DNA from 2 places in the Mesorhizobium sp. ArgA1 genome. Region 2 is predicted to be linked to the other one. Evidence: predicted binding sites of a transcription regulator. Region 2 holds the regulator's gene; the other holds the start of a gene.
What was found. Region 2 encodes LexA, which represses DNA repair genes until DNA is damaged. Its sites were predicted from a motif close to TGTTCNNNNTGTGTTCNG; they were not measured.
Positions count from the first base shown of each region.

Region 1: the regulator LexA is predicted to act here: its motif matches at 1,661-1,678, upstream of recA (recombinase RecA).

Region 1 is NZ_JBSKBQ010000003.1:314,860-319,278, forward strand. Features, by position in the region: gene alaS (alanine--tRNA ligase) at 1-229, opposite strand, end outside; gene recA (recombinase RecA) at 502-1,602, opposite strand; gene ACWGTI_RS11330 (carbohydrate kinase family protein) at 1,887-2,831, shown strand; gene ACWGTI_RS11335 (pseudouridine-5'-phosphate glycosidase) at 2,902-3,819, shown strand; gene ACWGTI_RS11340 (TfoX/Sxy family protein) at 4,031-4,354, opposite strand.
Region 2 is NZ_JBSKBQ010000003.1:84,911-89,329, forward strand. Features, by position in the region: gene trpC (indole-3-glycerol phosphate synthase TrpC) at 1-119, shown strand, start outside; gene moaC (cyclic pyranopterin monophosphate synthase MoaC) at 122-604, shown strand; gene ACWGTI_RS10160 (molybdopterin molybdotransferase MoeA) at 605-1,810, shown strand; gene lexA (transcriptional repressor LexA) at 1,929-2,672, shown strand; gene ACWGTI_RS10170 (ComEC/Rec2 family competence protein) at 2,666-4,419, opposite strand, start outside.

The DNA of each region.
Region 1 (4,419 bases), 230 kb from region 2:
GGTCGTTGTGCTTGCCGCCGGCGCGCACGCTCTTCTGCGCGGTGGTGGCGCGCGAATAGGGCCGCTTCTCGAGACCGGTGAAGACGTTCTTGAACTGCACCATGCCGGCATTGGTGAACATCAATGTCGGGTCGTTGCGCGGCACCAGCGGGCTCGAGGCCACGACTTCGTGGCCCTCCTTGCGGAAATAGTCGAGGAATGTCGACCGGATCTCGTTCACGCCACTCATGACTGCTGCCTTTTCGCGAAAACCGCCGGCACGGCCGGCGGAAACTGGTCTCTGCTTTTTAGAAGATCGACTTGGCCTTTTAGCGGGCAGGCTTCACCCTGTCCAGAAACTCGGAATTGGGCCAATCCGGCAGCTGCCAGGCTGCCTTCACGCTTGCCCAAAAACGAAAACCGCCGGCTCGAAGGCCGGCGGTTTGGAACGCAAAACTAAGAACTCGGTTACATAAGCATCAGATAATAGACTGGATTTATGGCCGAACTCTGACCATTGCCCTACATGGCGCCGGATTCTTCCTCGAAGCCGTCGTCTTCGCCGCGCTCAGGGCCGCCATTTTCGAGGAATTTCTCGGCGATCAGCCCGGCATTCTGCCGCAGCGCCAATTCGATCTCGCGCGCCGTGTCGGGATTGTCGCGCAGGAACAGTTTGGCGTTCTCGCGGCCCTGACCGAGGCGCTGCGAATTGTAGGAGAACCAGGCGCCTGACTTCTCGACCACGCCGGCCTTGACGCCGAGGTCGACCAGCTCGCCGGTCTTGGAGACGCCCTCGCCATACATGATGTCGAACTCGACCACCTTGAAGGGCGGCGCCAGCTTGTTCTTGACCACCTTGACGCGGGTCTGGTTGCCGACGACCTCGTCGCGGTCCTTGACCGAGCCGATGCGGCGGATGTCGAGGCGGACCGAAGCGTAGAATTTCAGCGCGTTGCCGCCCGTCGTGGTTTCCGGCGACCCGAACATGACGCCGATCTTCATGCGGATCTGGTTGATGAAGATGACCATGGTGTTGGAGCGCGAGATCGAGGCGGTCAGCTTGCGCAGCGCCTGGCTCATCAGACGAGCCTGCAGGCCGGGCAGCGAATCGCCCATTTCTCCCTCGATTTCAGCGCGCGGCGTCAGCGCTGCGACCGAATCGACCACCAGCACGTCGATGGCGCCGGAACGCACCAGCGTGTCGCAGATCTCCAGCGCCTGCTCGCCGGTGTCGGGCTGCGAGATCAGCAGGTTTTCGAGATCGACACCAAGCTTGCGGGCATAGACCGGGTCGAGCGCGTGCTCGGCATCGACGAAGGCGCAGATGCCGCCCTTCTTCTGGGCTTCGGCCACCGTGTGCAGCGCCAGCGTCGTCTTGCCCGAGCTTTCCGGCCCGTAGATCTCGACGATGCGGCCGCGCGGCAGGCCGCCGACGCCAAGCGCGATGTCGAGGCCGAGCGATCCGGTCGGCACGGTTTCGATCTCGACGACCTGCTCATTAGCACCCAGCCGCATGATCGAGCCCTTGCCGAAGGCGCGCTCGATTTGCGACAGCGCCGCGTCCAGAGCCTTTGATTTGTCCACCGCTTTGTCCTCTACAAGCCGCAAAGAATTCTGAGCCATGATACATCACCCCTTGGTCGTCAATGAAGGCCGGACAATCCGTAATCCCTGCCCAGTTTGTACCTTTTTTGTTCTCGTTTGGCAAGAGGGGTCAAATATCTGAAAAACAATCTTTATCCGGATTTGTTCTTTTTTTGTCTCGTAGTTTCGCTTCGGGGATGCATCCCGCATTGGGTCAGGCGGTCCAGCTGTCTGGCTCCGACCGAATCGCCGGCTTGCCTGCGAAGCTCCGCCGCACAGCCTAGCGCTTGTGCGGCTCGAATAACAAAGGTCATATCGCCGGCATGGTGAAATCTGCAAAAATCCTCGCCGTCGGCGGCGCCCATATCGACCGGCGCGGCCAGGTGTCCGGCCCTTACGTGCCCGCGGCGTCCAACCCCGGCACCATGCGCGAAGATGTCGGCGGCGGCGTCTTCAACGCGCTGCGCAGCCTCGTTCGGCGCGGCGTCTCGGCCTCGCTTTTGTCGGTGCGCGGCGGCGATGCCTCGGCCGAGACGGTGTCGCGCGCCATCATTGAGGCCGGCATTGCCGACCTGTCGGCGGTGTTCCTCGACCGCACCACGCCAAGCTATACGGCGCTGATCGACCGCGAAGGCGAGCTGATCACCGGCTTTGCCGATATGGCGCTCTACGATTTGGCCTTCCCCAAACAGATCCGCCGCTCCAAGGTGCGCGAGGTGGTTGCCGAGGCCGATGCGGTGCTGTGCGACGCCAATCTGCCGTCTTCAGCACTTGAGCGGCTGGTGGGGCTCGCCGCCGGCAAGCCGGTCTATGCCATCGCTATCTCGCCGGCCAAGGTGGTGCGGCTGGTACCCGTGCTGAACGCGCTCGCGCAGGTCTTCATGAACCGGCGCGAGGCCGTGGTGCTGGCCGGCGTCAGTGCGAAAGCGAAGGAGCGCGAAATCGTCGACGGTTTGCGCTGCAGCGGCCTCAGGAGTGGCGTGGTGACGGCAGGCGATGGCCCGGTGCTGGGCTTCGACGAAGCCGGCGCCTTCTCGATCCTGCCGCCGACGCCGAGAAAGGTCGCCGACGTCACCGGCGCCGGCGATGCGCTGGCCGGTGCTAGCATCGCTGCCCTGCTACGCGGTCTGGCCTTGCGGCAGGCCCTGCGCGAGGGCGTGGCTGCGGCAACGCTCGCCATCGAAAGTGCGGATGCCGTGCCGGCCTTTACCGCCGCGACCTTTGCCGAGGCGCTGGCCCTTGTGCCCGACGCGCGGGAAATGGCATGAGGGCGGCCAATTGCCATCGCCGGAACGCGACGTCCAAGGGGACGCGCGGCACTCCGGATCGGAGACCGTCATGACCCCGCAAAGCGCCCGACCCTTCATCGACATCCACCCGCCGGTGGCCGAGGCGCTCGCCGCCGGCCGCCCCGTGGTGGCCCTGGAAAGCACCATCATCACCCATGGCATGCCCTACCCCGACAACGGCGCAATGGCCGCCAATGTCGAGAAGATCATATTGGACAATGGCGCGGTGCCGGCGACGATCGCCGTGGTCGCCGGGCGCATCAAGATCGGCCTGTCGGACGGCGAGCGCGAATCGCTCGCCATGACCGGCGACGCCATGAAGCTGTCGCGCGCCGATCTCGGCTTTGCGGTGGCGCAAGGCCGCACCGGCGGCACCACCGTCGCCGCCACCATGATCGCGGCCGACATGGTCGGGATCAAGGTGTTCGCCACCGGCGGCATTGGCGGCGTGCACAAGGGTGCGGAAAAGAGCTTCGACATCTCGGCCGACCTCGACGAACTGGCGCGCACGCCGGTCATCGTCGTCTCGGCCGGCGCCAAGGCGATCCTCGATATCGAAAAGACGCTGGAGGTGCTGGAGACGCGCGGCGTGCCGGTGATCGGCCATGGCTGCGAAACGATGCCGGCCTTCTGGTCGCGCCAATCGCGCTTCCGCGCCCCGCTGACCCTGCACAAGCCTGAAGAGATCGCCCACTTCTACAAAACGCGGCAGGCGCTGGGCCTCGCCGGCGGCATGCTGATCGCCAACCCGGTGCCGCAGGATGACGAAATCCCGGCCGGCGAGATGGCCGGCTATATCGAGGCCGCGCAGAAAGCCGCGGAAGCGCAGAACGTGACGGGAAAGGCGGTGACGCCGTTCCTGCTGGGGAAGATACTGGAACTGACGGGCGGCCGGAGCCTCAAGACCAACATTGCGCTGGTCGAGAACAATGCGGCGCTGGCGGCGAGGATCGCGAGGGCGCTGTAGGGCGCTGCCGTCGACGCCGGCGGGACAGCACCCCCCTCTGCCCTGCCGGGCATCTCCCCGCAAGGGGGGAGATTGGCAGCTTGGTCGACCGCGCCTTTCTTTCAACGTTCAAAATTGGCGAAAGCCGATGCGACATCCGATCTCCCCCCTTCTTGCGGGGGAGATGGCCGGCAGGCCAGAGGGGGGTGTGAAGGAACTCGACGCTACCGGTTCACTTCCCCGCCCGCAGACCCGCCTCATAAGCCCGCCGCGCCCATACAATCATCTCGTCGGGATCGTCAAACGCGCTGTCGGGAATGCTCCAGTACGGCATCGCGACCAGTTTGCCGTGGCGCGTGCCGGTATAGGTCCACTGCTTGCAACCGGCCGCTTCGAAGTCGGGGGCGCTTTGCTCGTCGGCCTTGAGCAGCAGTTCGCCACGCAGCACGATGGCGACGATGATGCCGTCGAAATAGATGCCCTTGCCGCCGAACAGTTTGCGGATCGAGACCGGGCCAAGGCCCTCGAACAGTTCGGCGATGCGTTCATTGTCCATGCCGCAATCATGTCATCGCGATCTTGCCTTGTCATTGCCGCAACCAAGATCATGCTGACAAGTTG
Region 2 (4,419 bases):
GGATGCAAAAGACCGGCATCGAAACCTTCCTTGTCGGCGAAAGCCTGATGCGGCAAGAGGATGTCGCCACGGCAACGCGCCTGCTTTTGACAGGCAAGGCGACAGCCGAGGTAGCCTGACGATGACAGCCGCCCTCACCCATCTCGGCGCCAAGGGCGAGGCCAACATGGTCGATGTCGGCGGCAAGGACGAGACGACGCGCACGGCAGTCGCCGAGGGCTTTGTCTCGATGCGGCCTGAAACCCTGAAGATGATCCTCGATGGCGACGCCAAGAAGGGCGATGTGCTGGGCACAGCGCGCATCGCCGGCATCATGGCGGCCAAGAAGACGCATGAGCTGATTCCGCTCTGCCATCCGCTGCTGTTGACCAAGGTGTCGGTCGACATCGAGCCGGATCCCGCTTTGCCCGGCCTCAGGGTCACCGCGCTCGCCCGCGTCACCGGCAAGACGGGCGTCGAGATGGAGGCGCTGACCGCTGCATCGGTGGCTTGCCTGACCATTTACGACATGGCCAAGGCGGTCGACCGCGCCATGATCATCTCCGGCATTAGGCTGGTGGAAAAGACCGGCGGCAAGTCCGGCGACTACAAGGCGGGTTCGTAAATGGCGCTGGTTCCGGTCGCCGAGGCGCTTCAACGCCTCCTCGACGGCGCTACCGTGCTGCGGGGTGAAAGCGTCGCGCTGGCGGATGCGGCCGGCCGGGTGCTGGCGGAGCCTGTCGTAGCGCTGCGCACCCAGCCGCCTTTCAACGCGTCCGCCATGGACGGCTATGCGGCGCGCGCGCAGGATGTGGCATCCGCCCCGGCGCGGCTTTCTGTAATCGGAATGGCGCCAGCCGGGCGCGGCTTTGACGGCACTGTCGGCAAGGGTGAGGCCGTGCGCGTCTTCACGGGCGCGCCGCTGCCTGGAGGCGCAGACACCATCGTCATCCAGGAAAATGTCAGGGATCTCGGCGGTGGCCAGGTCGAGGTCACCGAGCCGACGGCAAAGGAACGCAACATCCGCCGCCGGGGGTTGGATTTTGCGCAAGGTGACGTCCTGCTGGAGAAAGGCCGCGTGCTCGATCCGGCCGCACTTTCGCTGGCGGCATCGGCCAACCATCCGATGGTGAATGTGGTGCAACGGCCGCTGGTCGCCATCATCGCCACCGGCGACGAGTTGCTGCCGCCGGGCAGCGCGCTTGGCCCCGACCAGATCATCTCGTCCAATGCCTATGGCGTCGCGGCCGCCGCGCAATCGGTCGGCGCGCGCGCTCTCGATCTCGGTATCGCGGCCGACCGCAGGGAGGCGATTGCAGCACTGGTGCAGAAGGCAGTCGCGGCAAAGGCCGACGTCATCGTCACGCTCGGCGGAGCTTCGGTCGGCGACCACGACCTTGTGCACGACGTGCTTAACGGCGAAGGCATGAAGCTCGATTTCTGGAAGCTCGCCATGCGCCCGGGCAAGCCGCTGATGTTCGGGCGGCTCGGCGAAATCAGATGCATCGGCCTGCCCGGCAACCCGGTGGCGAGCCTGGTCTGCTCGCAACTGTTCCTGAAACCGCTTTTGGCGCAGCTGGGTGGCCGCGTCCATCGGCAGGATATGCGGCAGGCGCAGCTCGGCGCCGCGATGCCGGCCAACGATCTCAGGCAGGACTACGTGCGCGCCGTGGTCCGGGAAGAAGCCGGCGCACTTGTCGCAACGCCGTTCGGCATCCAGGATTCCTCGATGCTGAGAATGCTGGCCGACGCCAACGGCTTGATCGTGCGCGAGCCCTTCGCTCCGGCCGCCGCCGCGGGCGCCGCCTGCAGCGTGCTGATGTTACGCTGAACAAAACGTCAACACATTCATTAAACTTTAAAAGGTTGCGGAACACAACTGGAACAGATAGTGTTTGTTCTGGGTTTGTTTTTTCTGATTCTGGTTTCAGAACCCTCGGGGGGCCGCGATGCTGACGCGCAAACAACATGAACTCCTGATGTTCATTCATGAACGCCTGAAGGAGAGCGGAATCCCGCCGTCTTTCGACGAGATGAAGGAGGCGCTCGACCTCGCTTCCAAGTCCGGCATCCACCGCCTGATCACGGCGCTTGAGGAGCGCGGTTTCATTCGCCGGCTGCCGAACCGGGCGCGTGCGCTGGAAGTGCTGCGGCTGCCAGACTCGATTGCGCCCGGCCTCAATGCGGCGAAAAAGTTCTCACCAAGCGTCATCCAGGGCAGCCTCGGTCAAAACCAGGGCGGTCTCGGCCGCCAGATCAAGCCGGCCTCGCCATCGCGTTCGATGTCTGCCGGCAATGACGACGCGGTTTCGGCGGTGTCGATCCCGGTGATGGGACGCATCGCCGCCGGCGTGCCGATCGACGCCATCCAGCACCAGACGCATTCGATCTCGGTGCCGCCCGACATGATCATGGGCGGCGAACATTACGCGCTCGAGGTCAAGGGCGACTCGATGATCGAGGCCGGCATTTTCGACGGCGACACGGTCATCATCCGCAATGCCGACACCGCCAGCCCCGGCGAGATCATCGTGGCGCTGGTCGACGACGAGGAAGCGACGCTGAAACGCTTTCGCCGCAAGGGCGCCTCGATCGCGCTGGAAGCCGCCAATCCGGCCTATGAGACCCGCATCTTCGGGCCGGACCGGGTCAAGGTGCAGGGCAAGCTGGTCGGGCTGATCAGGCGTTACTGAGCCGGCTTGGGTTTGTACTTTTCGCGCTGCTTGTAAGGCGGCAGGCCGCGTGCTTCGCGTGAGAAGTGGCGTTGCTCGTGCCAGGGACGGTAGGGCTTGTCGACGGCGAAGCGAATGGTTGGGGCTGTCGCGGCCGATTGCGGATCGAAGAAGACGGCGGCACTACCATCGCGGGCAAGCTGCTTCTTGGTCACGACCAGAACCAACGGGTCGCGGCACGGATTGTAGGCGGTGGCGTCGTCGATGACGATCAGGCTCGCGAAAGCGCAGGCTGGCTGGGCTGTCTTGCGGTCTTTTGCAAGCGCGACAATGGCTCCGGACGGGTGCCGGGCAATGCAGAGATCGCCTGTGCAGTAGAAGGGTGAGCCGGGCGGCAGGTCGAGCGGATCGAGATCGAACCGCCTGTCTCCCGTCTCAAATGTCTCGGGCTGAATGATGGTCTCGGCCATCAGCGCCCGTTTCCAGTTGTCGGTGGTGAATTCGTTTGCGCGCTCCCGGTTGAGAGCGAGCTCGCCGCCACCGATCGGCACGGCCACCAGATGCGCGTCCTCGGAAATGAGCACATCGGGCGTGCGCACCTGCGGCACCGTCAACAGACCGGCCAGCGCGAAAGGCACGGCCGCCAGTCTGAGCCAGGTGGTGGCCATGGTCGCGATGACCAGTGCAACCGTTGCCAGCAATACGGACTGGATGGAGATCAGCCCGACGGCATCGAGCGGCGAACGCTCGGAGATCCAGGCAGAGATCGCGATCATTGCCGTCAGGCCCTTGCCCATGACGTAGAGGAACGGCCCGTCCGCGCCGAACGGCATGGCCAGCGCGCTGAGCACTCCGAATGGCATGACAACCAGCGATACGATCGGCATCACGGTGAGATTGGCGAGCAGGCTGAGCGGCGACACACGCTGGAAATGCCAGATCGCGAACAGCAACGTGGCGCTGCCGGCAATGATCGAGGTCATGGCGAGGCCGCCCATGCCAGCCAAGAATCTTCGCGACAGAAAACCGGCAAGGGAGCGCTTTGTCGGCGGCGTTCTCACTTTGTCGGCGCGGTAGTCGGCCCAGCCGGCATAGGCGCCGACAAGGGCGGCGGTGGCAGCAAACGACATCTGAAAGCTCGGGCCGACAACCTCATGCGGCGACACCAGGATGACGGCGATGGCCGAGATTGCCAGATTGCGCATGGTGAGCGCGGCACGATCGAACAGCACCGCGATGAGCATCACCGCCAACATGATGAAGCTGCGCTCTGCGGCGACCACGATGCCTGAAATGACGAGATAGGCGGCGATCGAGACGAGTGCCACGGCGGCCGCATATTTCTTCACCGGCCGGCGCGAGGAGAAATCGGGAAACAGCGCGAAGGCGCCACGCAGCAACGCCATGATGGTGCCGGCGACCAGCGCCATGTGCAGACCCGAAATGGAGATGATGTGGTAGATGCCGGTGCGCCGCATCGCTTCGTTGACCTCGTCCGGAATGCCGGCGCGCACCCCAACAATGAGCGCCGCGGCAATCTCGCCTTCGGCCCCGCCGATCTTGCCCCTGATATGATCGGCAATGTTTTCGCGCGCATTCTCAATCGCAGAGGAGAGCCGTGCAGTCAGCGGCGGCGGTTCCTGCGCGGCGATGGTTTTGGGATTGCCGAGAAAGAAGCCGCTGCCGCCGATGCCGCTGAAATAGCTGTCGAAGGAGAAATCGTAGCTGTCCGGCCGCACCGGACCCGTCGGCGGCAACAGCCTGGCAT